DNA from 4 places in the Streptomyces sp. NPDC001890 genome. Region 4 is predicted to be linked to each of the others. Evidence: riboswitches for the same ligand, from Rfam matches in the RefSeq annotation. Region 4 holds a riboswitch; each other region holds the start of a gene.

What was found. A riboswitch is a leader RNA that binds a small molecule or an ion and turns the genes downstream of it on or off. The one in region 4 is predicted to bind cobalamin.
Region 1: another riboswitch for cobalamin. It lies ahead of ACFYY1_RS23120 (ABC transporter substrate-binding protein); the one in region 4 lies ahead of ACFYY1_RS05700 (cobalamin biosynthesis protein).
Region 2: another riboswitch for cobalamin. It lies ahead of ACFYY1_RS09695 (ribonucleoside-diphosphate reductase subunit alpha); the one in region 4 lies ahead of ACFYY1_RS05700 (cobalamin biosynthesis protein).
Region 3: another riboswitch for cobalamin. It lies ahead of cbiE (precorrin-6y C5,15-methyltransferase (decarboxylating) subunit CbiE); the one in region 4 lies ahead of ACFYY1_RS05700 (cobalamin biosynthesis protein).

The regions. Positions count from the first base shown of each region.
Region 1 covers NZ_JBIATE010000009.1:150,555-157,671, reverse strand. The annotation lists gene ACFYY1_RS23145 (hypothetical protein) at 1-4, opposite strand, end outside; gene ACFYY1_RS23140 (beta-ketoacyl-[acyl-carrier-protein] synthase family protein) at 203-1,480, shown strand; gene ACFYY1_RS23135 (acyl-CoA dehydrogenase) at 1,495-3,351, shown strand; gene ACFYY1_RS23130 (acyl carrier protein) at 3,612-3,890, shown strand; gene ACFYY1_RS23125 (beta-ketoacyl-[acyl-carrier-protein] synthase family protein) at 3,887-5,110, shown strand; cobalamin riboswitch at 5,223-5,411, shown strand; gene ACFYY1_RS23120 (ABC transporter substrate-binding protein) at 5,474-6,514, shown strand; gene ACFYY1_RS23115 (FecCD family ABC transporter permease) at 6,511-7,117, shown strand, end outside.
Region 2 covers NZ_JBIATE010000002.1:777,677-784,793, forward strand. The annotation lists gene ACFYY1_RS09680 (GlxA family transcriptional regulator) at 1-819, opposite strand, end outside; gene ACFYY1_RS09685 (hypothetical protein) at 901-1,113, shown strand; gene ACFYY1_RS09690 (ribonucleotide-diphosphate reductase subunit beta) at 1,110-2,129, opposite strand; gene ACFYY1_RS09695 (ribonucleoside-diphosphate reductase subunit alpha) at 2,129-4,540, opposite strand; cobalamin riboswitch at 4,682-4,823, opposite strand; gene mctP (monocarboxylate uptake permease MctP) at 4,979-6,613, opposite strand; gene ACFYY1_RS09705 (DUF3311 domain-containing protein) at 6,610-6,864, opposite strand; gene ACFYY1_RS09710 (GntR family transcriptional regulator) at 7,090-7,117, opposite strand, start outside.
Region 3 covers NZ_JBIATE010000013.1:35,216-42,332, forward strand. The annotation lists gene ACFYY1_RS26875 (cytosine permease) at 1-799, shown strand, start outside; partial or broken gene ACFYY1_RS26880 (ankyrin repeat domain-containing protein) at 905-1,529, opposite strand; gene ACFYY1_RS26885 (amidohydrolase family protein) at 1,989-3,290, shown strand; cobalamin riboswitch at 3,749-3,871, shown strand; gene cbiE (precorrin-6y C5,15-methyltransferase (decarboxylating) subunit CbiE) at 4,122-5,423, shown strand; gene cobM (precorrin-4 C(11)-methyltransferase) at 5,420-6,169, shown strand; gene ACFYY1_RS26900 (cobalt-precorrin-5B (C(1))-methyltransferase) at 6,245-7,117, opposite strand, start outside.
Region 4 covers NZ_JBIATE010000001.1:1,290,565-1,297,681, reverse strand. The annotation lists gene ACFYY1_RS05725 (hypothetical protein) at 1-850, opposite strand, end outside; gene ACFYY1_RS05720 (alpha/beta hydrolase) at 1,035-2,162, opposite strand; gene ACFYY1_RS05715 (class II aldolase/adducin family protein) at 2,214-2,903, opposite strand; gene ACFYY1_RS05710 (anion permease) at 3,159-4,430, shown strand; gene ACFYY1_RS05705 (hypothetical protein) at 4,465-4,695, shown strand; cobalamin riboswitch at 4,847-4,978, shown strand; gene ACFYY1_RS05700 (cobalamin biosynthesis protein) at 5,123-6,136, shown strand; gene ACFYY1_RS05695 (cobyric acid synthase) at 6,133-7,117, shown strand, end outside.

The DNA of each region.
Region 1 (7,117 bases), on a different contig from region 4:
CCATCCCCCCAGGGGACGGCCTGCCGCCGCGGACGGCACGGCGGGCAGGCCCGGACGGGTGAAGACGGTCACCGTGGCGTGCGGCACCGTTCCGCCCGCCGGAGGTATCGATGACCCTTTCGGCTCATTGGGCGCATCCTTGCCGGGGCTACGGCCGTTCGACAACCAGTAGGCGTGATCGATTATGGAGGAGGGGGCGGACATGACGAGGGTTGACGGAGGCGTCGCGGTGACCGGGCTGGGGCTGGTGACGTCGGCGGGCGCGGACGAGCACACCTTCTGGGAGGGGCTGTGCGCAGGTGTGTCCACGGCTCGGGGCTGCGAGGAACTGGCAGGACTGCCGGTCGACTTCGGCTGTCCGGTGGACGGGATCGACCTGGACGCGGCGGTCGGCGGGCGTTCGGTGTGGCGGATGGCACGGTTCGTGAAGATGGCGCTGGTCGCCGCCCGCCAGGCCGTGGCGGACGCCGGCCTGTCGCCGGAGCGGTGGGACGGCGACCGGGTCGCCGTGGTCCTCGGCGTCGGGGTGGGCGGGGTGTCCGTGCTCGTCGACAACGTGCGCAGGCTCGACGACGGCGGAGCGGACGCGGTGTCACCGCTGCTGGTCCCGATGATGATGCCCAACGCGGCCGCCGGGGAGGTGGCCATCGCCCTGCGGGCCCACGGCCCCGGCCTGGCCCCGGCGACCGCCTGCGCGTCCGGGGCGACGGCCGTGGCCGTCGCCCGCGATCTGCTGCTGAACGACCGGTGCGACGTGGTGGTGGCGGGCGGCGCGGAGGCCGTGCTCACCCCGCTGGTGGTGAGCGCCTTCGCGGGAATGGGCGCGCTCTCGCTGCGCACCGGCGATCCGGCGGGGGCGTCGCGGCCGTTCGCCGCGGACCGGGACGGGTTCGTGATCGGCGAGGGCGCCGCCGTGCTCGTACTGGAGCGGACGGCCGACGCGTACGCCCGGGGCGGGCGGGCACGGGCGCTGCTGACCGGCACGGGCTCCAGCACCGACGCCCACCACCCCACGGCCCCGGACCCGGAGGGCGGCGGCGCGCGCAAGGCCGTCGAGGCGGCGCTGCGCGAGGCGGGCTGGGCGGCCCACGAGGTCGACCACATCAACGCTCACGGCACGTCGACGCAGCTCAACGACGCGATGGAGACCGCACTGATCTCCGAGCTCTTCCCGCACCGGCCGTCGGTGACCGCACCGAAGGGCGTCCTGGGGCACACCCTCGCGGCGTCCGGGGCGATCGAGGCGGTCGCCACCGTACTGACCCTGGAGCACGGCCTCGTCCCGCCGATCGCCAACCTGGACTCGCTGCCGGACGGGTTCGACCTCGACTGCGTGGTCAAGGAACCCCGGAGGCAGCCGGTCGAGCGGGCGCTGAGCCACTCCTTCGGCTTCGGCGGACACAACGTCGTACTCGCCTTCCAGCGTGCCGACCCGGACGGCCCGTCACCGACGGACCCGGGTGTCCTCGCCGTTGCTTGATCGTTTTATTTTCCATGACCGCAACGATCGACAGCCCCTCCGCAGAACGATCCACGGACCTCCTCACCGGTGTGCTCCTCGGCGGCAACTTCCGCCGGGAGCATGGCTTCTGGCAGCGGCTGATCAGTACCGAACCCTTCCGCCGCCCGGACCGCCGCTCGGCCGAGGAGCGCCTGGATCTGGCGTACGAGCGGCTGCGCGTCCTCAACGGCTGCCTGGACAGCGGTGCCCGGCTCGCCGCCGACCCCCGCGCCCTCGCGGCGCTGCACGAATGGCTGGGCCCGGTGGACCCGGCACTCACCACGGTGGCGGGCATCCACTACAACCTCTTTCTCGGCAGCCTCCTCGACCACGGGGGCGACGGCCACCGTGACCTGTCGGACTTCCTGCGGCTGCGGAGCATCGGCACCTTCCTCTGTACGGAGGTGGCACACGGCAACGACGCCGCGGCCGTCGAGACCACGGCCGAGTACGACCGTGAGCGTGACGGCTTCGTGCTGCGCACACCGCACGCCGGGGCGCAGAAATTCATGCCCAACACCAGCCCGGCCGGCGGCCCCAAGACCGGTCTGGTGGCCGCCCGCCTGCTCGTCGACGGTGCCGACCACGGGGTCTTCCTCTTCCTGGTGCCGCTCACCGACGACGAACAGGCCCTGCCCGGGGTGCGCGTCCGCACGCTCCCCACCCGCACGGGCAGCCCGGTGGACCACTGCCTGACCTCCTTCGACCGGGTCTTCGTCGGACGCGCCGCGCTGCTCGACGGGGACCACGGACGGATCGGTGCGGACGGGGAGTTCAGCAGCGCCGTCGACAACCGCAGGCGCCGCTTCCTCGCGTCGATCGGGCGCGTCACCTCCGGCAAGATCTCGATGACGGCCTGCGCGGTCGGCTGTGCGCGCGCGACGCTCGCGGTCGCCGTCCGCTACGGCGGCCACCGGTACATCTCGGGTCCCCGGGGCTCGCACCGGGTGCCGGTGATCGCCCACCGCAGTCACCACGGTCCGCTCGCCTCGGCCATGGCCACCGTGTTCGCGATGAGCCTGCTGCACCGCAGGGCCCTGGACCGCTGGGAACGCGGCGAGCGGCGGGAGGAGGCCGAGCGGCTGGTCGCCGTCGCCAAGGGGTGGATCACCTGGCAGGCCAGGTCCGTGATCGTGGAGTCCCGGGAGCGCTGCGGCGCCCAGGCACTCCTGGAGCACAACGGCATGAGCGAGCTCCTCACCGGGGTGGAGGGCGCCATCACCGCCGAGGGCGACAATCTGGCCATCCACGCCAAGGCGGCCGCGGAGATGCTCTTCGCCGCCGCACCGCCCGGACCCGGTCCTTCCCCCGGAGGCGGACCCGGTGATCTCGACGATCCCGGCTTCCTCGGCGGGCTGCTCGCGGAGCTGGAGCGGATCTGGTTCGGCCGGGCCCGGCGGCGGATCGGCCGCGCACCGCACGGCGATCCGCTGGCGCGGTGGAACGCGGCGTCCGGGCCCGCTCTGCGCGGCGTCGAGGCGCACGCCCAGCGGCAGGCGGCCGAGGCGTACGCGGAGGCGGTGGCCGCGCTGCCCGAGGGGCCCGCCCGCGACCGGCTCGGCGAGCTGGAGCGGCTCTTCGCGCTGGACCGGATCGCCCGCAACGCCGGTGATCTGCTGGCCGCGGGGCTGCTGACCGCCGACCAGGTCAACGGCCTGCCGGACCGGATGGAGGAGCTCATCACCACGGTCGCCGCCCACCTTCCCGAACTCGTCGAATCCTTCGCGCTGCCGCCGCAACTGCTCGCCGACTGGCCGATCGCCGGCGCCGACTACGTGGACGCCTACGACGATCCGGGAGCTTTCTGGCAGACCGACGGGGGCCGGGAAGCGGCTCGGGGCGAGCGGTGACGGCCATGACGAGGAAGGGAACAGCTGTGCGGAGCCGTCGGATCAGGGAGGCGGCCGGGGCCCTCGGGGTACGCGTTGTCCTGTTGGCCTTCTGGGGTACGGCGTCCGTCCTGGCCCGGTGGTGCGGGGAGCGCGGGGAGGACGGTGGCGAATCGGTTCGGCACAAGGCGTAACTGGAGGCACTCCTCCTAGTTGATTCGGCGTCGGGGCGGTTTCACCGCCGGCCCCGACAGCCGGACCGAATGATGGAGAGAAAGCTGATGAGCGCGATTCACCCCAAGATCACCGAGGTTCTGACACACACCTTCAAGGTCCCCGCAGCGGAGATCCACCCGGGCTCCACGATGGACAGCCTGGAGATGGACTCCCTCGCCGTCGCCGAGTTCGCCGTCCTCATCAGGGAGACGGCCGGCGGCGACCGGGGCTTCGACCAGTTCCCCAAGGACGCCACGCTGGCCGACATCACACGGTTCATCGACGCGGCGGCCGGCAGCGGCGCGCGGATGGGCGGCGGGGCAGCGATGAGCAACGCCCGATGAACAGGCCGGCCGTAGCCGTCACCGGCCTGGGCATGATCACCCCGGTCGGCAACGACACGGAGTCCACCTGGCGGGGTGTGTGCGCGGGAGCGTCACCGGCCCGTACCGTCGCCCAACTCGAAGGCTGCGCCATCGACTTCGCCTGCATGGTCGACGGCATCGACCTGGACGCCGCGATCGGTGGCAGGGCGTCCTTCCGCATGGGGAAGTACGTGAAACTCGCCGTGCTCGCCGCCCGGGAGGCGGTCGCCGACGCCGGGCTCGACCCGGCCCGGTGGGAGGGCAGCCGCGTCGCGGTGGTCGTCGGCACCAGCAGCGGCGGTTCCGCCTCGCTGACCGAGCAGGCCGTCGTGCTCGACCGGCTCGGCGCCGGGGCCACCTCGCCGTCGGGCATCCTGCTCACCATCCCGAACATGCCCGCCGCCGAGATCGCGATCCAGTTGCGGGCCACCGGCCCCAGCATGGCGCCGTGCACCGCCTGCTCGTCCGGCGCCACCGCGCTGTCCGTCGCCCGCGACCTGCTGGTCACCGGGCAGTGCGACATCGCGATCGCCGGAGCCACCGAGTCGATCGTCTACCCGGCGGCCATGGCCGCGTTCGCCAGGTCCGGGGCCGGGGCCCGGCGGGACGGCGACCCGGCCGGACTGTGCCGGCCCTTCGCGGCCGACCGGGCCGGCCTGGTCATGGGCGAGGGCGCGGCCGTCATGGTGCTGGAGCGGACGGACGACGCGCGGGCCCGGGACGCGGCCCCTCGGGCGCTGCTCGCCGGCACCGGCGCCACCACCGACGCCCACCACCCCATCAGCCCGCGCCCCTCCGGCAAGGTCGCCCAGGCAGCGGTGGAGGCCGCGCTGCGCGACGCGGGCTGGGCGGCCGAGGACGTCGAGCACGTCAACGCGCACGGCACGGCGACCCCGGTCAACGACGCCGTCGAGGCCGCCCTCATCGCCCGGGTCTACCCGCACCGGCCGCCCGTCACCGCACCCAAGGGCGTACTGGGGCACTGCATGGGGGCGGCCGGAGCGATCGAGGCCGGGCTGACCGTCCTCACGCTCCAGCGCGGAGTGGTCCCTCCGATCGCCAACCTGGATGCCCCGGCGCCCGAGTTCGACATCGACTGCGTCACCAAGCAACCTCTGCGGCGGCCCATCAGGCGCGCCGTCAGCCATTCCTTCGGATTCGGCGGCCACAACGCGGTCCTCGCCCTTCAGCGTCCCTGAGGGCCGTTCCGCAGGCAGCAGGCAGGTGGTGCGACGGGAAAACGGCCCGGCGTACCACCGGCCACCACCGCCCGTGAGCCGCACAACCGCCCGAGAACCGCACGGAGGCACGTGATAGCTTGCCGGGGCCAGTCAAACTCCACGTAGGGGTCAGGGAATCCGGTGTGAATCCGGAACTGACGCGCAGCGGTGAGGGGGACGGGCGGGGCCACGGCCACTGGGACCACCCTCGGGTGCCCGGGAAGGCGCCCCGTCCGAAAGAACCCGAGTCCGAAGACCTGCTGGCATCCTCGGTCCGGTTCCGGACCGGGGGACTCAGTACAACGGGCTCCGCGCATGGGCCCAGAGACGCAGAGGGACTCCGTGACGTCCATAGCCAGCCCCGTCCGCACCGTCGCCCTGTTCTCGGCGGGACTCGTCCTGCTGACCGCCTGTGGAGGCGGAGCCGGTCGGTCCGGCGCGAAACCGGGCCCCGCGGACGGATATCCGGTGACGCTGAAGAACTGTGGACGCACCGTCACCGTCGAGGCCGCGCCGCGCCGCGCCGTCCCGGTGGACCAGGGATCGACCGAGATCCTGCTCTCCCTCGGTCTCGCCGACCGGATGGCCGCCACCGCCACCTGGACCGACCCGGTGATGAAGGGCCTGGAGAAGGCCAACGCCCAGGTGCCCAGGATCTCGGACAACCGGCCGTCCTCGGAGAAGGTCCTCGACCAGGAACCCGACTTCGTCAGCGCCTCGTTCGCGTCGACCCTCGCCAAGGGCGGCGTCGCCCCCCGTGAACAGTTCGAATCGCTCGGCGTCCCCACCTATGTCTCGCCCGCCGACTGCACCGGCAAGGACAACAGCGGCGGCGGCGACGGAGCCCGTACCGCGCCGCTCACCATGGAGAGCGTCTACGGCGAAGTGCACGACCTGGCCCGGGTGTTCGGCGTACCGGAGCGCGGCGACGCGCTCGTGGCGCGGCTGCGGGACCGGGTGAAGAAGGCGACCGAGGGCATCGACGCCTCCGGCGCCACCCTCCTGTACTGGTTCTCCGACTCCAAGGCCCCGTACCTGGCCGGCTGCTGCGGAGCACCCGGAGTCATCACCGAAGCGCTCGGAGCGAAGAACGTCTTCGACGACACCCACGAGGAATGGCCCCAGATCAACTGGGAGACCGTCGCCGACCGCAACCCCGACGTCCTGGTCATCGGCGACCTGACCCGCAGGGCCCAGACCGCCGAGAGCGCCGCGAAGAAGATCGAGTTCCTGGAGTCCGACCCCGTCACCAAGAACATGGACGCGGTCAGGCACAAGCGGTACGTCCTGCTGAGCGGCCAGGCCATGAACCCGTCCATCCGGACGGTCGAGGGCGTCGAACACGTCGCCGCCGGGCTGCGCCGGTTCGGGCTCGCGGGATGACGCGGACCGGACCCGGCACGGCGGTGGCCGTGCCGACGGCCCCCACCGCGTCGGCGCGCACCACGACGGGCGTACGGCGGCTGCGCGGCGGGGCCCTGTGGGCCGGCGGCATCGCGCTGCTCTTGGGCTCCGTCGCGGTCGCCGTCACCATCGGCCCCGCCCGCGTCTCGGTGGCCGACGTCTGGTCCGCGGTCGCCGCGCACCTCGGCTGGGGGCGGTCACAGCTCTCCCCGATCCGGGACGGCATCATCTGGAACCTGCGCATGCCGCGCACCCTGCTGGCCGCGGTGTGCGGCGCCGGGCTCGCGGTCTGCGGCACCGTCATGCAGTCGCTGCTCCGCAACCCGCTCGCCGACCCGTTCGTCCTCGGGGTCTCCTCCGGCGCGTCCACCGGGGCGGTCGTGGTCGTCGTCCTCGGTGTCGGCGGGGGAGCGGTGTCGATCTCGACCGGTGCGTTCGTCGGGGCGCTCGGCTCGTTCGCCCTCGTGCTGCTGCTCAGCCACACCCTGGGCGGCACGACCGACCGGGTGGTGCTCTCCGGTGTCGCGGCCATGCAGCTGTTCTCCGCGCTCACCTCCTTCGTCGTGATGACCGCCGCCGACG
Region 2 (7,117 bases), on a different contig from region 4:
CAGCAGGTGTTGCGCCAGCAGTACCCGCTGGCGCAGCAGCCAGCGGTACGGAGTGGTGCCCGTCTCCTGCTGGAAGCGGCGGGCGAAGGTGCGCGGCGACATGTGGGCCTGGGCGGCGAGCTGCTCGACGGTCATCTCCTGGTCGAGGTGGCGCTCCATCCAGACCAGCGTCTCGCCGACGGTGTCGCAGGAGGTGCGGGGCAGCGGCCGCTCGATGTACTGCGCCTGGCCGCCGTCCCGGTGCGGCGGCACCACCATGCGGCGGGCGAGCGCGTTGGCGGCGTCCGGGCCGTACGCCTGCCGGACGAGATGAAGGCAGGCGTCGATCCCGGCCGCCGTGCCCGCCGAGGTGATGACCTGGCCCTCGTCCACGTACAGCACGTCGGGCTGGACGACGGCCCGGGGGAAGCGGCGGGCCAGCGCCGCCGCGTGGCGCCAGTGGGTGGTGCAGCGGCGCCCGTCCAGCAGCCCGGCCGCGCCGAGCACGTACGCGCCGGAGCAGACGCTCATCACCCTGGCCCCCCGGTCCACGGCCCGGCGCAGTGCGTCGAGGACCTCCTCGGGGTACTCCCGGTCGCTGAAGTGGCTGCCGGCCGGTACGGCGATCAGGTCGGCCTCGTCCAGCCGGTCGAGGCCGTGCGGCGTACTGATGGTGAAACCGGCGTGGGTCCGCAGCACCGGGCCCTCGGCGGAGACCACGGCGAAGTCGTGGACCGGCAGTCCCTGGTCGCTGCGGTCGAGTCCGAAGACCTCGCACAGCACGCCGAGTTCGAAGGGGTGGACCTCGTCGAGCAGCAGAACGGCGACATTTTTCAGCATGGCGCCAGTGTGGCAGTAATTCGATGCTCCATGACAGTCCTGCCACTGCCGCAATGTGCCCGCGCGAACGAGAGTAGAGCCATGAACACATTCCAGAACGTCCTGGGCATAGCCGCACTTATCGCCCTCTTCCTGCTGCCCGCCCTCGCCGGGCTCGCCCGTGAGCGCCGCATCGACCGCGAGCTGCGCGCCGCACAACGGGCCCGGAGCGACGGACCCCCGCAAACGGCGGGCGCCGCGCGGCCCGTCACGGCCGCGCGGCGCCCCTACCTCCGAAGCTGGGCCAGGATCTAGAAGTCGTCGTCGAAGGCGACCGAGCCCTCCACCGCCACCTGGTACGCGGACGGCCGGCGCTCGAAGAAGTTCGTCAGCTCCTGCACGCCCTGGAGCTCCATGAACGAGAACGGGTTCTCCGAGCCGTACACCGCCGGGAAGCCCAGCCGGGTGAGCCGCTGGTCGGCGACGCACTCCAGGTACTGCCGCATCGACTCGGTGTTCATGCCGGGCAGCCCGTCACCGCACAGATCGCGGCCGAACTGCAGCTCCGCCGCCACGGCCTCCTTCAGCATGTCGGTGACCTGCTGCTGGAGCTCGTCGTCGAAGAGGTCCGGCTCCTCCTTGCGGACGGTGTCCACGACCTCGAACGCGAAGTTCATGTGCATCGTCTCGTCACGGAACACCCAGTTGGTGCCCGTGGCGAGACCGTGCAGCAGGCCCCGCGAGCGGAACCAGTAGACGTACGCGAACGCGCCGTAGAAGAACAGCCCCTCGATGCACGCCGCGAAGCAGATCAGGTTCAGCAGGAAACGGCGGCGGTCGGCCTTCGTCTCCAGGCGTTCGATCTTCTCGACCGAATCCATCCACTTGAAGCAGAACTGCGCCTTCTCGCGGATCGACGGGATCTCCTCGACCGCGTCGAACGCCGCCGCGCGGTCGTCCGGGTCGGGCAGGTAGGTGTCCAGCAGCGTCAGATAGAACTGGACGTGCACGGCCTCCTCGAACAGCTGCCGCGACAGGTACAGCCGCGCCTCGGGGGAGTTGATGTGCTTGTACAGCGTCAGCACGAGGTTGTTGGAGACGATCGAGTCGCCCGTCGCGAAGAACGCGACCAGCCGGCCGATCATGTGCTGCTCACCGGGGGACAGCTTGGCGAGGTCGGCGACGTCGGAGTGCAGGTCGACCTCCTCCACCGTCCAGGTGTTCTTGATCGCGTCCCGGTAGCGCTCGTAGAAGTCCGGGTAGCGCATCGGCCGCAGGGTCAGCTCGAAGCCCGGGTCCAGCAGGTTCTTCTCGGAGTTGGTGGAGCTCATTACTGGCAGGCCTCGCAGGACTCGGGGTTTTCGAGGGAGCAGGCGATCGCGTCCGCGTCGGGCGCCGAGCCCTGCTGTACGGGGATGGGGGCGGCGGCCGCCGCCTGGCCGGAGGCGGCACGGGCGATCCGGGTCGCCGGGCGCGAGCGCAGGTAGTACGTCGTCTTCAGCCCCTGCTTCCAGGCGTACGCGTACATCGAGGAGAGCTTGCCGATGGTCGGCGTCTCCAGGAACAGGTTCAGCGACTGGCTCTGGTCCAGGAACGGCGTACGGGCCGCCGCCATGTCGATCAGGCCGCGCTGCGGGATCTCCCACGCGGTGCGGTACAGCGCCCGCACATCCTCGGGGATCCAGGCGAAGCCCTGCACCGAGCCACTGGCCTCGCGCAGCGCCTCACGGGTGCGCGCGTCCCACACCCCGAGCTGCTTCAGCTCGTCCACCAGGTACGCGTTGACCTGGAGGAACTCACCGCTGAGCGTCTCGCGCTTGAAGAGGTTGGAGACCTGCGGCTCGATGCACTCGTAGACACCCGCGATCGAGGCGATCGTCGCCGTCGGCGCGATGGCGAGCAGCAGCGAGTTGCGCATCCCGCTCTTCGCGACCCGGGCGCGCAGCGCCTCCCACCGCTCCGGCCAGTTCAGCTCGGTGTCGTAGTGGTCGGGGTGCAGCACACCGCGCGCGGCACGTGTCCGCTCCCAGGCCGGCAGCGGGCCCGAGCGCTCCGCGAGCTCGCAGGACGACTCGTACGCGGCGAGCATGATCCGCTCGGAGATCTTCGTGGAGAGCGCGCGGGCCTCGGGGGAGTCGAAGGGCAGCCGCAGCTTGAAGAAGACGTCCTGAAGACCCATGGCGCCCAGGCCCACCGGGCGCCACTTGGCGTTGGAGCGGCCGGCCTGCTCGGTCGGGTAGAAGTTGATGTCGACGACCCGGTCCAGGAAGGTCACGGCGGTGCGGACGGTGGCGTCCAGCCGCTCCCAGTCGATGGCGCCGTCGGCGACGAACGCGCCGAGGTTGACCGAGCCCAGGTTGCAGACCGCCGTCTCGCCGTCGTCGGTGACTTCGAGGATCTCGGTGCACAGGTTCGACGAGTGGACGACGGTGCCCGGCTCGGCGGTCTGGTTCGCGGTCCGGTTGGAGGCGTCCTTGAACGTCATCCAGCCCTGGCCGGTCTGGGCGAGAGTGCGCATCATCCGGCCGTACAGCTCACGGGCCGGGATCGTCCTGCGGGCCAGGCCCTGGGCCTCGGCGGCCCGGTACGCGGCGTCGAACTCGTCGCCCCACAGGTCGACCAGGCCGGGCACGTCGGCGGGCGAGAACAGCGACCAGTCGCCGTCCGCGTCGACCCGGCGCATGAACTCGTCCGGGATCCAGTGCGCCAGGTTGAGGTTGTGGGTACGCCGCTGGTCCTCACCGGTGTTGTCGCGCAGCTCCAGGAACTCCTCGATGTCCGCGTGCCAGGTCTCCAGGTAGACGGCGGCGGCGCCCTTGCGGCGGCCCCCCTGGTTGACCGCGGCGACGGAGGCGTCGAGCGTCTTCAGGAACGGCACGATGCCGTTGGAGTGCCCGTTGGTGCCCCGGATCAGCGAACCGCGGGAGCGGATGCGGGAGTACGACAGACCGATGCCGCCCGCGTGCTTCGAGAGCCGGGCCACCTGGTGGTAGCGGTCGTAGATCGAGTCGAGCTCGTCCAGCGGGGAGTCCAGCAGATAGCAGGAGGACATCTGCGGGTGCCGGGTGCCGGAGTTGAAGAGCGTGGGGGAGGAGGGCAGGTAGTCGAGCCGGCTCATCAGCCCGTACAGCGCCGCCACTTCGTCCAGGGCGCGCTGCGAATCGTCCTCGGCCAGCCCGGCCGCGACCCGCAGCATGAAGTGCTGGGGCGTCTCGACGACCTGGCGGGTGTGCGGGTGGCGCAGCAGATAGCGGCTGTGCAGGGTCCGCAGCCCGAAGTAGCCGAAGCGGTCGTCCGCGCCGTCGGCCAGCGAACGCTCCACCAGCGCGTCGAGGGCGGCCGCGTGCCGGGCGACGAACTCGGCGGTCCGGTCCGCGATCAGGCCCTCGCGGTGGCCGACGGCGACCGAGGCGGAGAAGGAGACCGCGCCCTGGCCGGCCGCCTCGTCCGCGATGGCGAGGGTCAGCAGCCGGGCGGCGAGCCGGGAGTAGGCGGGGTCCTCGGAGATCAGCCCCGCGGCGGCCTCGGTGGCCAGCGCCCGCAGCTCGGCCTCGTCGGCGCGGGCGCTGCGGCCGCGCAGTGCGGCGGCGGCGACCCGGCCGGGGTCGGTGTCGGGCAGGTCGGCGGTCAGATCGGTCAGGGTCCGCAGCAGTGCGGTTCCCGGTCCGTCCTGTGCGGCGGCCTCGGACTCGGCTGCGGCGGACGCGGCGACTGATGCCGGATCGGCTGGCGCGATGGTCACGTGGTGCTCTCCCTCGCTCGGCTCGGGGCCGGCGGGGATCGGGGCAGCCCTGCGGGCGCGCGGACCCGGAGCAGGGCAGCGCTTCGCACGGCGTCCACCGGCCCAACCGCGAGGCCCGGACGTCTGGGCATCCGGTTCGGTCGAGCCGGATGCGCTGCCGGCAGGTCATCGGACTGACTCGGGGGTGCACAAAAGCGCACTGAATACACCGTTGCGGGACAGTTCCGGATTCGCACCGGATTCCCCTGCGGCGACAGCGAGGACGAGCATACATGTGGGGGCTGCCCGAAGAGGCAGCCCCCACATGTTGTGTCGGTCGGCAAACGCCGGGACCACAGGATGCGTTCTGCGGCCCTTTCGGACAGACGGCGGACGGCCCGTCGCACCCCTTGGGGAAAGGGGCTCGACGGGCCGTCCGCAGGCCGTGGGGCGCGGTCGTCAGTGGCCGCCCGGAGCGCCCGCCGTGGCCGGCGGGAGTTCCGCCTCGACACCCGGGTCGCCCGCGTCGGCGGTGTAGTCGGCCGGGGAGGTCTCGTCGGTCCCGGCGGGTGCCTTCACGGCGTTCAGGACGAAGGTGAGCACCACCGTCACCACCACGTTCAGCACGAACGCGGTGAGGCCGATGTAGCCGATCTCGCCGATCCCGGGGATCTCCTTGGACGAGCCGCCGAAGTGCTTCTGGGTCGGCGAGGCGACCCCGTACGCGGCCACCGTCCCGTACACCATGCCGACCGCCCAGCCGGCGAGCAGCGCCCAGCGGTGGAACCAGCGGGTGAACAGGCCGCCGACCAGGGCCGGCATCGTCTGCAGGATCCAGATGCCGCCGAGCAGCTGGAAGTTGATTGCGACCGTCTTGTCCATGGTGAGGACGAAGGCGAGTGCGCCGACCTTGACCAGCAGCGACACCAGCTTGGAGACCTTGGTCTCCTGCTCCGGGGTCGCGTCCGGCTTCAGGAAGTCCTTGTAGATGTTGCGGGTGAACAGGTTCGCCGCGGCGATCGACATGATCGCGGCGGGCACCAGCGCACCGATGCCGATGGCGGCGAACGCGACGCCCGCGAACCAGTCCGGGAACATGTTCTCGAACAGCTGCGGGATGGCCAGCTGTCCGTTGTCCACCTTGATCCCGGCGGCGATGGCCATGAAGCCGAGCAGTGCCAGCAGGCCCAGCATCAGCGAGTACAGCGGCAGGATCGTGGTGTTGCGCCGGATCACGTTCCGGCTGCGGCTGGAGAGCGTCGCCGTGATCGAGTGCGGATACATGAACAGCGCCAGTGCCGAGCCCAGCGCCAGGGTGGCGTAACCCCATTGGCCCGCCTCGCCCGGTGCGAGCGCGCCGCGCGGCTTGCCGGTGGCCGGGTTGGTCTGCGAGAACGCCTCGTTCGCCTTGGCGAAGATGTCGTCGAAGCCGCCGAGCTTGATCGGGATGTAGATGATCGCCACCGCGATGACCAGGTAGATCAGCCCGTCCTTGACGAAGGCGATCAGCGCGGGCGCCCGGAGCCCGGACGAGTAGGTGTACGCGGCGAGCACCGCGAACGCGATCAGCAGCGGCAGGTCCTTGATGAACCAGTGGGTGGTCTCGCCGCCGCCGACGCCCATCACGTCCAGCACCGCCTGGATGCCGACCAGTTGGAGTGCGATGTACGGCATCGTGGCGAGGATGCCGGTGACGGCGACCGCCAGTGACAGGCCCTTGGAGCCGAACCGCCCGCGGACGAAGTCCGAGGTGGTGACGTACCCGTGCTTGTGCGAGACCGACCACAGCCGCGGCAGGAAGGTGAAGATCAGCGGGTACACCAGGATCGTGTACGGCACGGCGAAGAAGCCCGCCGCGCCCGCCGCGTAGATCGCCGCGGGCACGGCGACGAAGGTGTACGCGGTGTACAGGTCGCCGCCGAGCAGGAACCAGGTGACCCAGGTGCCGAAGGAACGGCCGCCCAGGCCCCATTCGTCGAGGCTGGCCTCGTTCTCGGCCTTGCGCCACCGCGCCGCCAGGAAGCCCATGACCGTGACGGCCACGAAGAAGAAGACGAAGACGCCGAGCGCGACGCCGTTCACACCGTCCTTCATGCCGACGCACCTCCCTTGCGGGCGCGCTGGTCACGCTGCCACAGCTTGTACGCGACCATCGTGAGCGCGGTGGAGATCAGCACCCAGAGCATCTGGTACCAGTAGAAGAACGGAATGCCGATGAAGGTGGGGTCCACCTTCGCGTACGAACTCACCCAGAGCATCGCCACGAACGGCGCGACGAGACAGAGGGCGATGACCACCCGCACCGGTGTGACGGTGGGTGGTTTTCCTTCGGGTTCTGCTGGCATGTGGCGACTCCGTCCCCTCGCTGAGCACCTTGTAATGCGCAGGAAATCTAGGGGAGGTTTCCGGTCACCGTCACCCCCCGTCCGCATTGCGGTCCGGCAACGGTCGGCCGAGTGGGTATGCATGCTCGAAATCCGGCCAAATATGCGGGTGTTGGTCCGTACCAAGGTGTGCGAAAGGCCCCCGCGGAGTGACGCGTTCCACGGGGGCCGATCGAGGGTACGGACTCAGTCCGTGGGCCGCTTCAGGCGCGCC
Region 3 (7,117 bases), on a different contig from region 4:
CGTCGTCGGTGTGATCGCCCTCGTCATCGTGTCCAGGGACCACGACCTCGGCGCGGTCCTCGACTACCAGGGCGCCCCGGGGAACAGCACACTGACCTTCGGCGCCGCCGTCTCCCTCATCATGGCCACCTTCGCCGACTCCGGCACCATGACCGCCGACTTCACCCGCTGGTCCAGGAACGGCAGGGAAGCCGTCCTCGCCACCGCGACCGCGTTCCCCATAGCCAGCCTCGTCGCCCAGATCACCGGCGGCCTGGTCGTGGCGGCCGGAGCGATCGCCTCGGCCCGGACCGTCGGCGGAAACTTCCTGCCCATCCTCACCAGCGGCCACGGAGCCCTCCTGAGCACGCTGGCCGCGGTGTTCGTCTTCGTCAACCTCGGCTCGGTCTGCAGCCACTGCCTCTACAACGGGGCCCTGAGCTGGTCGCACCTGACCAATACCCGGATGCGCCTGATGACCCTCGTCCTGGGCATCATCGGAACCGCCGCCGCACTCGCCGGGGTCTGGAACCACTTCCTCGACTGGCTGGTCGTCCTCAGTGTGTTCGTCCCGCCCCTCGGTGGAGTGCTCATCGCCGACCAGGTCCTCCTGCGCAGCCGGCTGAAGGACCGCCCGGACGCGGCGGTGCGCCCCACCGCCTTCATCGCCTGGTTCGCGGGTGCCGCCGCCGGCGGACTCGTCCACTGGTTCGCGCCGCAGCTCTCCGACGCGGTGAGCGGCCTCGTCGTGGCGCTGCTCGTCCATGTCGTGATCGAGCGAGCCTCCTTTGCCCGTCCTGCCGCCGTCCAGGCAACGTAGGTCATCCGGGCGAGCGGCCCAACCCCCGTGTGTGACACAGGAGTTGGGCCGCTCGCATTCCGCTTTCCGGCCGTCCCGCTGTTCGGCCGTCCGGCCACCCGCTCGTTACTCGCTCAGCAGCCGGGCGATCTCGTCGAACCCGCGCTGCCGGGCGTGCTGGAGTGCGGTCGTGCCGGTCTTGTCGGCGATGGAGGGATCGGCCCCCCCCCGCCAGCAGGAGCTCCACGGTCTCCTGGTGGTCCTTCCCGCCGTCGCCGAGGATGACGGCCTCCAGCAGGGCGGTCCAGCCGAGGTTGTTGACATGGTTGACATCGACGTCGATGTCCGGGTTGGTGGTCACCTCCCGGACGTAGCCGACGTGGCCGTGTTCGCCCGCCGGGATGAGGGAGGTGCCTCCGTACCGGTTGACGATGGTGTAGTCGGGATCGGCCGCAGCCAGGGTCCGGGCCATGGCGGCGCTGCCGGTCACGCCCGTCACCAGCCACGGTGTGTCGTGCTGCTGGTCCAGGGCGTCCGGATCGGCCCCGGCGTCGACGAGGATCTCGGCGGCCTTGACGTGATCACCGGTGGCCGCGAGGAGAAGCGGGGTACGGCGGTCGTTGTCACGGGTCTCCGGATCGGCGCCCCGCTCGATCGCACCGCGCACCGCGCCGACGTCGCCGGAACGTGCGGCTTCCAGCAGCTCCCGGTCGGCGGCCGACTGCTTCCCGGATCCCCCGGTGGGGGACAGGGGGCCGGAGCCGGTGACCGACGGCCTCTGCCGGGCGGCATCACCGTCGGACGGGGCGCCGCACGCGGTCGCCAGCGCGGCCAGGCCGAGGAGCGGGACGATCAGGAGGGCGGCGCGTCGTGTCGGAGACATGGTTCCTCTCAATCCATGGGGTGGCGGGCCCCGGATGCTGCGGGTCCCGCAGCATCCATGGTGGGCGAGCCCGAAGGCCCACGCCGTCGCTGAACCGGATGGCGATGTGCGGACGTTGGGACGACAACGGGGTCGACCGATCGGCTGATGCACAGCGCGGGCACCTTGTCCCAGTCGTATACCAAGAAGTCCCGAACGGGCGAGCGATGCGTGAGGGAGTGGCCTGTTCCGTGCAGGATCTCGGTGAACCCTTGCCTCGCCATTCATCGTGGTATACAAAATGGCTCCCGGTTGTGTATCGGATACATCGGATACGAGGAGCCCGCCATGTGTGTCGAGTCCGTCCCGCCCCCCTCCAGCCGACTCACGCGCCGTGGTGTGCTGGCAGGGGCCGCAGCACTGGCGGGTACGGCAGCCGCCCTTTCGGTGGCACCGTCCGCGGTGGCGGCCCAGCCGAGAACACCGGGCAGCACGCCCGCGCACTCGGGCGACCTGGTCGTCGAGGGCGGCACGCTGCTCGACCCGGAGACCGGCCATGTCACCGAGGACGCGGTCGTCGTCATCCGCTCCGGCAGGGTGCGGGCGGCCGGGCCGCGCGACCGGGTCGAGATCCCGGACGGCGTTCCGGTCCTGGACGCGCACGGCAGCTGGGTGCTCCCCGGTCTCGTCGACGCGCACATCCACCTGAACACCGCCACCGAGGCGCTCGACGCCGTCCGCCAGGGCGCCACCAGCGCACGCAGCGGCTCCACGAACTTCTACCAGGACATCGCCGTACGGGAACTGGCCCGCCAGGCCCCCGCCCTGGCCCCGCGCCTGCGGGCAGCCGGCGTCTTCGTCACCCCCGACCTGGGTGACACCATCCTGGCCGACCCGGACCTCACGCCCCTCGCGCGTTCGAAGGATGGCGTCCGGTCCGCCGAGGCGCTGCGCCGGGTCGTCGAGGTGAACGTCGCCCGTGGCGCCGACGTGATCAAGACGCGCGTCAACGAGCGCGCGGGTCTGCCGGAACAGGACCCGCTGGCCCAGGTCTACTCGTACGAGCAGCTCTCCGAGGTGGTGGCGGCGGCACGGCGCGGCGGCAAGGGCGTGCTGTGCCACAGCTACAGCGAGCGCGGCTGCGACGACGCGGTCCGGGCCGGCGTGCGCTCCCTGGAGCACGGGGTGTTCGTGGGCGAGCGCACCCTGCACGACATGCGGCGCAGGGGCACCGCCTTCACGCCGACGCTGAGCGCGATCGCCGGACTCGCCGACTCGTCGGACCCGGTGCTGGCCGAGCGCGGGCGTGCGTATCTGCCGGTCCTGAAGGAGGCGGTGCGAACGGCCCACCAGATGGGGATCCTGGTGGTGGCGGGCACCGACTCCTCCGGCGGCAAGGTCAAGCCCATCGGACGCGAGGTGGAACTGATGCATGCGTCGGGCCTCACCGCACTCGACGCGATCCGCACGGCCACCACCCGGGCCGCCCGGCTCCTCGGCCTGGAAGACACGGTGGGCCGGCTCGCCCGCGGCTTCGCGGGCGACGTGATCGTCGTGGACGGCGACCCGCTGGCCGATGTGACCGTGCTCAAGCGACCGCAGCGCGTGGTGCGGGCGGGCCTGCTGGTCCAGGGCGCATCCGCATCCTGACGCCAGCCGGTCCGGAACATCGCGTGCCGGACCGCGAACTGATCCGGAACAGCGCGTGCCGGACCGCGAGTTGATCCGGACCATCCCGTGCCGGACGGCGCACCTGCCCGGTGCACCGTCCATCATCACCCTCCGCGCCCACGGCGCGGCGACCTCCGGACCGGTCGCCGCGCTCAGGCGCGTCAGGGCGACAGCGTGCCGCTCCCGGTCCAACTCCGCAGCGGGCAGGGGCACCGACCCGGACCGTCGCATTCGTAGCACGGCACGAATCCGGCTCGGACTCCGGAGACCCGATCCCGACCCGGATCGACCACCCGGCCGCGCCACGCAACTGGGCACCGCCCACCCCGACCCGTGATCCGCGGCGCGGGCCTCCGCGGAGCCGCCCCCGGTCGCACGGAGGTCCGCCTGCCCCCGCCCCGTTGCGGGGGTGTCCCGCACCGCCTGTCCGCGCGAGCTATAAGCTGCACGTGCCCCGCGGGGGAAGTCCGGTCGAAATCCGGCGCTGACCCGCAACGGTGGGCGGAGCCCGACATCGGGCCCCGCGAGCCCGATCACCCGCGGTGGCGAAGGCTCCTGTCAATTCGCCGTGGACTGCGAGTGGTGCTGCGCAGGGCGCTCCGCGCCCGGGCTGCTCCTCTGATCACGTAGGCGCACGGCCCGAAGCGAAAGCGATGACCGCCCGTGGCCACACCCATCGGTCCACCCGCCGCACACCTGCGGAAAGCGACCTCCTGAGCGAGGCTCCGGGGCGGCCGCCCGGCCGCTGCCCCCTCACGGCCGGACAGTAGAGTTCGGCTGCGTCATCCACTGAACACCGAGGTACCGTCCGTGACTCTCGCACCACCCGAACAACCCGTCCCACCTGCGGTGACCGTCGTGGGAATCGGCGCCGACGGATGGGCGGGACTGACCGACGCGGCGCGCACGGAGCTGGTCGACGCACAGGTCCTCATCGGCGGCGAGCGGCAACTCGGCCTGCTCCCGCCGTCCTGCCGGGGACAACGGGTGCCGTGGCCCTCGCCGTTGCGGCCCGCCGTCCCCGGTCTGCTCGCCGCGCACGCCGGGAGCAGGATCGCCGTGCTGGCCAGCGGCGACCCCATGTTCTACGGCATCGGCCGGGCCCTCACCGAAGTGCTCGGCACCGGTGCGCCGAGGATCCTGCCCCACCCGTCCTCGGTGTCCTACGCCTGTGCCCGGATCGGCTGGCCGGTGGAGGACACCGAGGTCGTCACCCTGGTCGGCCGCCCCGCCGCCCGGCTGGCCGCCGCCCTGCACCACGGCCGGCGCGTCCTGGTCCTGAGCGCGGACGCGGCCACCCCGGCCGCGGTGGCCGGGCTGCTGCGCGAACAGGGCTTCGGACCGAGCCCGCTGCGCGTGCTCGAACAGCTCGGCGGAGCGGACGAAGCGTGCCTGGAGGGCACCGCGGACCATTGGCCGCACCCACCGGGCGACCCGCTGAACATCATCGCGATCGACTGCCGACGCACCCCCGAAGCCCTGCGCCTCGGCGCCGTACCCGGTCTGCCCGACGCGGCGTACGAACACGACGGGCAGCTCACCAAGCGGCACATCCGGGCCGCGACGCTCGGTGTGCTCGCACCCGCCCCCGGCGAACTCCTGTGGGACATCGGCGGAGGCTCGGGATCCATCGCCATCGAATGGATGCGGACCCACCCCTCCTGCCGCGCGATCACCGTCGAACGCGACTCGCGACGCGCCGGGCGCATCGCACGCAACGCCGACCGGCTCGGCGTACCGGCCCTGCGTGTGCTCACCGGACCCGCCCCCGGCAACCTGGCCCGACTACCCACGCCCGACGCCGTGTTCATCGGCGGCGGGCTGACCGCGCCCGGCCTGCTCGACACCTGCTGGGACGCGCTGCCGCCCGGCGGACGACTGGTCGCCAACACGGTCACGCTGGAGTCCGAGGCGCTGCTCGCCGAGGCACACCGTACACACGGCGGCGAACTGGTCCGGCTCGCGGTCGCGCACGCCGTGCCGGTCGGCGGGTTCACCGGCTGGCGGCAGGCCATGCCCGTCACCCAGTGGTCCGTACGCAAACCCCTGACCAGTCCCGAAGCGGCACCCTCGGCAACCGAGCCCGCGCAACACCCAGGAGACAACACATGACCGTGTACTTCATCGGCGCGGGCCCGGGGGCCGCCGACCTGATCACCGTGCGCGGCGCCCGCCTCCTCGCCTCCTGCCAGGTGTGTCTGTACGCGGGCAGCCTGGTGCCCCGGGAACTGCTCGCCGAATGCCCCCCGGACGCCCGCCTGGTGGACACCGCGCAGCTCGACATCGACCAGATCACCGCCGAACTGCTGGCAGCGCACGAGGCCGGTCACGACGTGGCCCGGCTGCACTCGGGGGACCCCTCGGTGTTCAGCGCGGTCAACGAGCAGATGCACCGGCTCGACGCGGCGGGGGTGCCCTACGAAGTGGTGCCCGGCGTACCCGCGTTCGCGGCCGCCGCTGCGGCGCTCAAGCGGGAACTGACCGTGCCGACCGTCGGCCAGACCGTCATCCTCACCCGCATCGCCCACCGCGCGACCGCGATGCCGAAGGGCGAGGACCTGGCCACCCTGGGCCGCAGCGGCGCCCTGATCGTGCTGCACCTCGCCGCCCGGTACGTGGACCGCGTCGTCGAGGAACTGCTGCCGTACTACGGGGCCGACTGCCCGGCCGCGGTGGTGGCGCTGGCCTCCCGCCCGGACGAGATCGTGCTGCGCGGAACCCTCGACGACATCGCCGGGCAGGTGAAGGCGGCGGGCGTGATCCGTACCGCCGTCATCATGGTCGGCCGGACCCTGGGCGCCGAGCAGTTCCGCGACAGCCACCTCTACTCGCCCGCACGCGAACGCCACGTCTGCTGACCGGGGGCTGTCCCGTGGCCCACCAGGGACCACGGGACAGCCCTTCGGCAGCCGTCGCACCGGGCGGGCGGCCGGTCAGCGCACCTCGCTGCGCCCGACGACCGTGCCCGCCCGGTCGATGCAGATGACATCGACGGCGACCGGCGCGCCCCGCAGCACCGAAAGCGCCTCGTCCCGCGCCGCCACGGCCACCAGGTCACCGAGCGGAACACCCCGCGCCAGGCACAACTGGAGCGCCGCGAGTCCCGTGTTGGCGACCGCCACCTCGGCCGCCAGCACCTCGTCCGCACCACCGCGCCGGGCCAGGCGGGCCAGGAACGGCTTGTCCACCTGCGACCGGCCCGAGTGCAGGTCGAGGTGGCCGGCGGCGAGCTTAGACAGCTTCGCGAACCCGCCGCAGACCGTGAGCCGGTCCACCGGATGACGGCGGATGTACTTGAGGACCGCGCCCGCGAAGTCGCCCATGTCGAGCAGCGCGATCTCCGGCAGCCCGTACTCGGACACCACGGTCCGCTCCGAGGTGGAACCCGTGCACCCGGCCACATGCGTGTGCCCGGCGGCCAGGGCCACGTCCACACCGCGGCGGATGGAGTCGATCCACGCCGAGCAGGAGTACGGCACCACCACACCGGTCGTGCCGAGGATCGACAGACCGCCCAGGATGCCGAGGCGCGGGTTCCAGGTGGAGCGGGCGATCTCCTCGCCGTGGTCCACCGAAACGGTGACCTCCACGTCCCCCGCCCCCCGGTGCTCCGCGGCGACCCGTGCGACATGGTCGCGGATCAACTGACGCGGCACGGGATTGATCGCCGGCTCCCCGACGTCGAGCGGCAGTCCGGGAAGGGTGACCGTACCGACCCCGGGCCCGGCCCGGAACACCACACCCGAGCCGGGCGGCAGCCGCCGCACGGTGGCCCGGACCAGAGCGCCGTGCGTCACGTCGGGGTC
Region 4 (7,117 bases):
CGACGGGACGGGCGGCCAGCCAGGCCCGGTACTCGTCGCGGGCCGGGCCGGGGGTGAGCCGGGCGCAGCCCAGCAGCATGTCGGCGGCGGACTGCTCGATGTTCCCGGCCGGGCTCTGGGCCGCGACGCAGATCTGTTCCAGCTTGACCCAGACCGCCCAGTTGCCGAGCGGGGTGAGGGTGGCGTGGCCGGTGCCGAGGGTCAGCGCCCCGACGGCGGCCAGTCCCTCCAGGGCCCAGTCGAGCAGGAGCGCCACCAGGGCGGCGGGGTGCGCGGCCGGTGCGGTGTCGGCCGGTGCGGGCAGCGGCCGGGGTCCGTAGGGCACCTCGCAGCGCTCCTCGCGCAGTTCCGCGACGCGCTGGCCGAGCAGGTCCAGCAGGGCGGGCACGGTGACCGGGCCGGCCGAGAGCTGGAGGAGGGAGAGGACCTGCGGCACGGCCTCGACGGCCTCGGCGACCGCGGTGGACTCGATGTCCGCGGGCGCCGGGTGGACGAGCGACCAGGCGTCGAAGAGCGCCACCCAGCCGCGGAGCACGGCGGAGTCGTCTCGGTCCCAGGCGCGCAGCCGCCAGCCGGGGCGTGCGGTGTCGCCGTGCAGTTCGACGAGGCCGGCGAGCCTGGCGCGGTCCCAGCCGGAGCGCACCTGGGCCGGGGACAGTTCCAGAGCGGTCGCGGCCCGTTGGAGTGCCTGGGCGGCGAGCGGTGGTGCGCCGGGGATCGCGCCGTCGGCCGCCCAGCGGGCGATCCGTACGGCGTCGGCGAGGGCCGTCCTGGCCTGCCGGGCCAGTTCCGACCGGGGCGGAGTGCCCTCCGGTGGGCGGGGTGCCGGCCTGGTGCGCCGGGTGGTCACGGCCTTGCGGGCGGTCGCAAGGGGTCGCGGGCGGACAAGTCGCAGCCTGGAGTCGCGCGGGTTACGGGACGTCACGGGAGCAGTCTTGCCCCTGACGGCCCGAAAGCCCAAACGGAACCCGAATTCCCGGTGGAGGGGCTGGTGGACGGGGCCCTGGACCAATCGGCCGAACCCGCGCATCACCTCACATCAGGGGCGTGAGGAAGCGGCGCAGGGTCTCTTCGTAGTGGTCCGGATCGGCATTCCACATTGCCGCATGCGGAGCCTGCGGTACGGCGTGCAGGGCGATCAGCTCCGGGCGACGGGCGGCGAGGTCGCGGGAGGGCTGCCAGGGGGCGAGCCGGTCGTCGGGGCCGTGGAAGATCAGGGTCGGGGCGCGCAGTGCCGGGGCGAGGGAGCCGTCGAGCAGCCGGGCGCCGCGCAGTCCGGTCTGCCCCTCGGCGGCGCGGACGGCGAGCGGCAGCAGGGCTGCCGGGACGCCGCGGGCGAGGGCCAGGGCGCGCAGCGTGGTGGCCCAGTCCAGCACCGGGGAGTCCAGGACGAGGCCGCAGATCCGGTCGCGCAGCGCGGAGTTGACGGCCGCGAGCAGCGCCATGGAGGCGCCGGTGGACCAGCCGTGCAGGATGACCTTCTCGGCTCCGTACCGCACGGCGAAGCGGATCGCGGCGTCCAGGTCGCGCCATTCGGATTCGCCGAGATGAGCGAGGCCGTCGGGGGACCTCGGGGCTCCGGCGTCGCCGCGGTAGGCCAGGTCGAGCACGGGCAGCCGCAGGCCGTGCAGGAACCTCATGACGTTCATGGGGTGTTCCCGGGTGGTGCCGATGCCGTGCACGGTGATGACCCAGGTGTCGCGGGGGCCGGGCAGGAACCAGGCGGGCAGGGTGCCGAGTTCGCCGGGGATCTCGACGTCCCGGTGGTCCAGGCCGAGGGCCGAGGACGGGTCGCCGCTGTGCAGCTGCGGGGTGACCCGGACCTTGGCACCGGTCTCCAGGCTGCCGCGGTCGACGCGTTCCAGTCTGCGGACGACGGTGTCGGGGGCGTGATGGGCGTGCTCGATCACCGGGCCGACCACGGCGTGGACGTCCTTGCCCGTCAGTCCGTACGTGCCGGGCCGCAGGGCGGTGAAGGAGCGGGTCAGGGTGACCTGCCCGGCCGCCGTGGCGTGGACGGTGAGTCTGCGGTCGGCGGGGAGGGGTCGTCCGGACGGCGCCCTGAGGGCGGCGTCGCTGGCGTACCGGCCGGCCGCGACCGCTGCCGCACCGACGCCGAGGATCGTGGTGACGGCTGCTGCCGTAACTGTTGCCGGGCGCACCGCTTCAGTGTCGTGGCGGGTGCGGGACCCTGCCAGCGGGCGGGGCGGCCCCTACGCCGTCCGGTGGACCGGACCGGCCGGTCGGCCCGGTTGTCCGTACGCCTTCAGCGCCTCCTGCACATCCTGCAGCTGCTCCGGGGAGAGCAGGCTCGGGCCGCGTCCGGGGACGGAGCTCGCGGCGAGCCAGAGCCTGCAGAGCCATTCCAGCTGGGCGGTCCGGTCGTAGGCCTGGTCCAGGGTGGCTCCGTAGGTGACGGTTCCATGGTTCTGGAGCAGGCAGCCGGTGCGGTCGCGCAGGGCGGCGAGCATGTTCACGGCCAGTTCCTCGGTGCCGTAGCGCGCGTAGGGGGCGACGCGGACGGGGCCGCCCAGCATGGCGGCGGCGTAGTGGACCGGGGGGACCCCGGGAACCAGTGTCGAGACGGCGGTGGCGTGCACCGCGTGGGTGTGCACGACGGCGGCCGCGTCGGTGTTCCGGTAGACCGCGAGGTGGAGGGGCAGTTCGCTGGTCGGGGCGAGTTCGCCGAGCACGCGGTTGCCCTCCGGATCGACGCCGACGGCGTCCTCGGGGCCCAGCCGGTCGTACGGCACCCCGCTCGGCGTGACCAGGATGGTGTCGCCGACCCGTGCCGACACGTTGCCCGAGGTCCCGACGACGAGGCCCTCGGCCGCCGTCCGCCGGGCGGTGGCGACGACGCCGTCCCAGGCCCGTCCGATCGCGTCCCGCTGCTGATCGCTCATGCGCCGATCCTGTCAGCCCCGAGGGCGAACGGGTATGCGATCGGCCACAGTGACGCCCCGCCGCAAGCCGCCGTCCCGCCCCTCCGGAAGCCCCCGTCACTCCTTGCCGCACGGCCCGGACACTCCCCCGCCGGCAATAAGCGGAATACTCTGGCTCCAGTTTGGAACACCACAGCGACCTGCCCAGTTCACCTTCCGTTCACCCAGGTTGCCTACGGTCCACGTGCCAATGACGTCGAACGATTGCCTGGGTAAATGGAACACATCACGCTGCTACTCGCGATTGTGATCGTGACAGCTCTAGTGTTCGATTTCACGAACGGTTTCCATGACACCGCGAACGCGATGGCGACCACCATCTCGACCGGTGCACTCAGACCGAAGACAGCGGTGGCCATGTCCGCCGTTCTCAATCTCGTCGGCGCGTTCCTGTCGGTGGAGGTCGCCAAGACGATCTCCGGCGGGATCATCAACGAGGACGGGCTGCGGACAGAAGTCATCTTCGCGGCACTCGTCGGCGCCATTCTGTGGAACCTGCTGACCTGGCTGGTCGGACTGCCGTCCAGCTCCTCGCACGCCCTGTTCGGCGGTCTGATCGGCGCGGCCGTGATGTCGGCCGGCTGGTCGTCCGTCAACGGCGGCACCGTCGTCACCAAGGTGCTGCTCCCCGCGGTCGCCGCCCCGATCGTCGCCGGTCTGGCCGCGCTGCTGGCCACCAGGCTGACGTACCGGATCGGCGGCAAGGTCCGCAACGACGCCCAGGAGAAGGCCACCGCCAAGGGTTACCGGGCCGGCCAGATCGCCTCGGCCGGACTGGTCTCGCTCGCCCACGGCACCAACGACGCGCAGAAGACCATGGGCATCATCACCCTGGCCCTGGTCACCGGCGGCGTCCTGAACCCGGGCGCCAACCCGCCGGTCTGGGTCATCGTCTGCGCCGGTACGGCCATCGCGCTCGGCACCTACCTGGGCGGCTGGCGCATCATCCGCACCATGGGCAGCGGGCTCACCGACCTCAAGCCGCCGCAGGGCTTCGCCGCCCAGACCAGCGCGGCCACGGTCATCCTGGCCTCCTCGCACCTCGGCTTCTCGCTCTCCACCACCCAGTCCTGCTCCGGCGCCGTGATGGGCGCGGGCCTCGGCCGGCAGGGCGGTGTGGTCCGCTGGTCCACCGCCACCCGGATGTTCGTCGCCTGGGGTCTGACCCTGCCGGCCGCCGGTCTGGTCGGGGCGGGCGCGGAGCTCCTCACCAAGCAGGGCACCTGGGGTGTCGTGGTCGTCGCGGCGCTGCTGGTCGCGGGCTCCGGTGCCATCTGGCTGGTGTCGCGCCGCAAGCCGGTCGGCCACGGCGACGTCGCCCCGTCGGACGGCGACGCCGAGCCCGCGGGCGTCGTCACCCAGGCCATCGCCGCCGTCAGCCCGCCGCCCACCGCGGCCGCGGCCCAGACGCCGGACCTGAACCTCACGACCACCATTCCGGCCCCGGCCGGAACCACCCAGGACCCGGCGCGACCCGCCACCGTCTGAGCCGTCCGACAGGCCGGCCGTCTAAGGAATCAGCATGAACATCGACTGGGCAGCCCTCGGCTCCGTATTCGGCGTCTCCCTCGTTGTCACCGTCGCGCTGGTGGGCCTCTTCACCCTGGGCATCGTCGGCCTCTCCAAGCAGCCGGAACCGGCGGCGCAGGGCGGCTCCGGCGGCTCGCTGCTGCTGGCCCGCGCCGGCGCGTACGTCTGCTTCGGGCTGTGCGCGGCGGCCGTCGCGTACGGGATCTATCTGATCGTCGCCTGAGCAGCTCCCGCGCACGCTCCCCCGTCGGGCCGGACACCATGTGTGTCCGGCCCGATGTGCGTCTCAGCACACTGCGCCGCCGCAGGTCAACGGCAGGTTGACGGGCGTTCGCAGAGCGTGGTGGACTGCCGGAGCCAATTACGGCGACAGCAGAGGAAGCCGGTGCGAATCCGGCGCGGTCCCGCCACTGTCACCGGGGAGCGGTCCCCCACACCGGAAGTCACGGCTCGCGCGAGCGGGCTGGAAGGCCGGGGGAACCGCGGATCCGGGAGCCAGGAGACTCTTGTCGCCGGTCACGTCGAACCAGGGCGCGGACCCTGAGTGAGGACATATCGCCATGCCCGGCTGCCGTGCGTCCGCTGTCCCGGTGCTCTCACCGAGAGCCTCCTGTACGAAGGTCCGCCGAGGCGCGAGCGCCGGCTGAGCCGTGCGAGCCGACCGCATCTTCGCGTACGGCGCCACGGCCGGTCTGATCGGCGACCTGCTGCTCGGTGACCCCCGCAGGGGACACCCGGTCGCCGCCTTCGGGCGGGCCGCGGCGGGCGTCGAGCGCCGTCTGTGGCGCGATCACCGCGGCTGGGGCGCGCTGCACACCCTCGTCTGCGCCGGAGGCGCAGCGGGTGGTGCCGCGCTGCTCACCCGTGCCGTGCGCCGCAGTCCCGCCGCCTCCGTGGCGCTGACCGCCGCCGCCACCTGGTCCGTCGTCGGCGGTACGTCCCTGGGGCGCGAGGCGCGGGCCATCGGCTCCGCCCTGGCCGCCGGTGACATCGAGCTGGCCCGGGAGCGGCTGCCGCATCTGTGCGGACGCGACCCGCACTCCCTGGACGGACCGCAGATCGCCCGCGCCGTGGTGGAGTCCGTGGCGGAGAACACCTCGGACGCCGTGGTCGGCGCCCTGGTGTGGGGTGCGCTGGCCGGGGTTCCCGGGCTGGCCGGATTCCGGGCCGCGAACACCCTCGACGCCATGGTCGGGCACCGCTCGCCCCGGCACCTGCGCTACGGCTGGGCCTCGGCCCGCCTCGACGACCTCGCGGGCTGGCCGGGCGCCCGGCTCACGGCCCTGCTCGCCGTGGCCGCCGGGGGGCGCCCGCGTGGCGCGGTCCGCGCCTGGCGGGCCGATGCCGCGAAGCACCCGAGCCCCAACGCGGGCCCGGTGGAGGCCTCGTTCGCGGGTGCGCTCGGCGTACGGCTCGGCGGCACCCTCGCCTACGGCGGCCGGGTGGAGCACCGCCCCGTGCTCAACGGGGAGACGGGCCGGGCGGTGGAGACCGCGGACATCGAGCGCGCGGTACGGCTGTCGCGCCGGGTGAGTGCGCTGGCGCTCGGCGTGTGCGTGGCGGGACGGCTCGGCGCGGCCCTCGCCGCACGGCGGATCGCGGGTCGCCGCAGCACGACGAGGAACGGCACGGGACCTCGCCCCACAGGACGGAGCAACGCATGAGCGGCGGACTGCTGGTCGCCGGAACCACCTCCGACGCGGGCAAGAGCGTCGTCACGGCAGGGATCTGCCGCTGGCTCGTGCGCCGGGGCGTGAAGGTGGCGCCCTTCAAGGCGCAGAACATGTCGCTCAACTCGTTCGTCACCCGGGAGGGCGCCGAGATCGGGCGCGCCCAGGCCATGCAGGCCCAGGCCGCCCGCGTCGAACCGAGCGCGCTGATGAACCCGGTCCTGCTCAAGCCCGGCAGCGACCGCTCCAGCCAGGTCGTCCTGATGGGGAAGCCGGTCGGCGAGATGAGCGCCCGCGGCTACCACGGGGGCAGGCAGGAGGCGCTGCTCTCCACGGTCGTGGACTGCCTGGAGCAGCTCCGGGGCACGTACGACGCGGTGATCTGCGAGGGGGCGGGCAGCCCGGCCGAGATCAATCTGCGGCGCACGGACATCGTGAACATGGGCATCGCGCGGGCGGCGCGCTTCCCGGTGGTGGTGGTCGGCGACATCGACCGCGGCGGGGTCTTCGCCTCGTTCTTCGGTACGACGGCGCTGCTCGCCGCCGAGGACCAGTCGCTGATCGCCGGCTATCTCGTCAACAAGTTCCGCGGCGACGTCTCGCTGCTGGAGCCGGGCCTGGAGATGCTGCGGGACCTCACCGGCCGGCCGACGTACGGTGTGCTGCCCTTCGCCCACGGCCTCGGCATCGACGAGGAGGACGGGCTGCGGGTGTCGCTGCGCGGAGCCGTGCGCGAGTCGGTCGTCGCGCCGCCGCACGGCGAGGACGTGCTGCGCGTCGCGGTGTGCGCGGTGCCGCTGATGTCGAACTTCACCGATGTCGACGCGCTGGCCGCCGAGCCCGGCGTCGTCGTCAGGTTCGTGGACCGCGCCGAGGAACTGTCCGACGCGGACCTGGTCGTCGTGCCCGGCACCCGCGGCACCGTGAAGGCGCTGGCCTGGCTGCGCGAGCGCGGCCTCGCCGACGCGCTGGTGC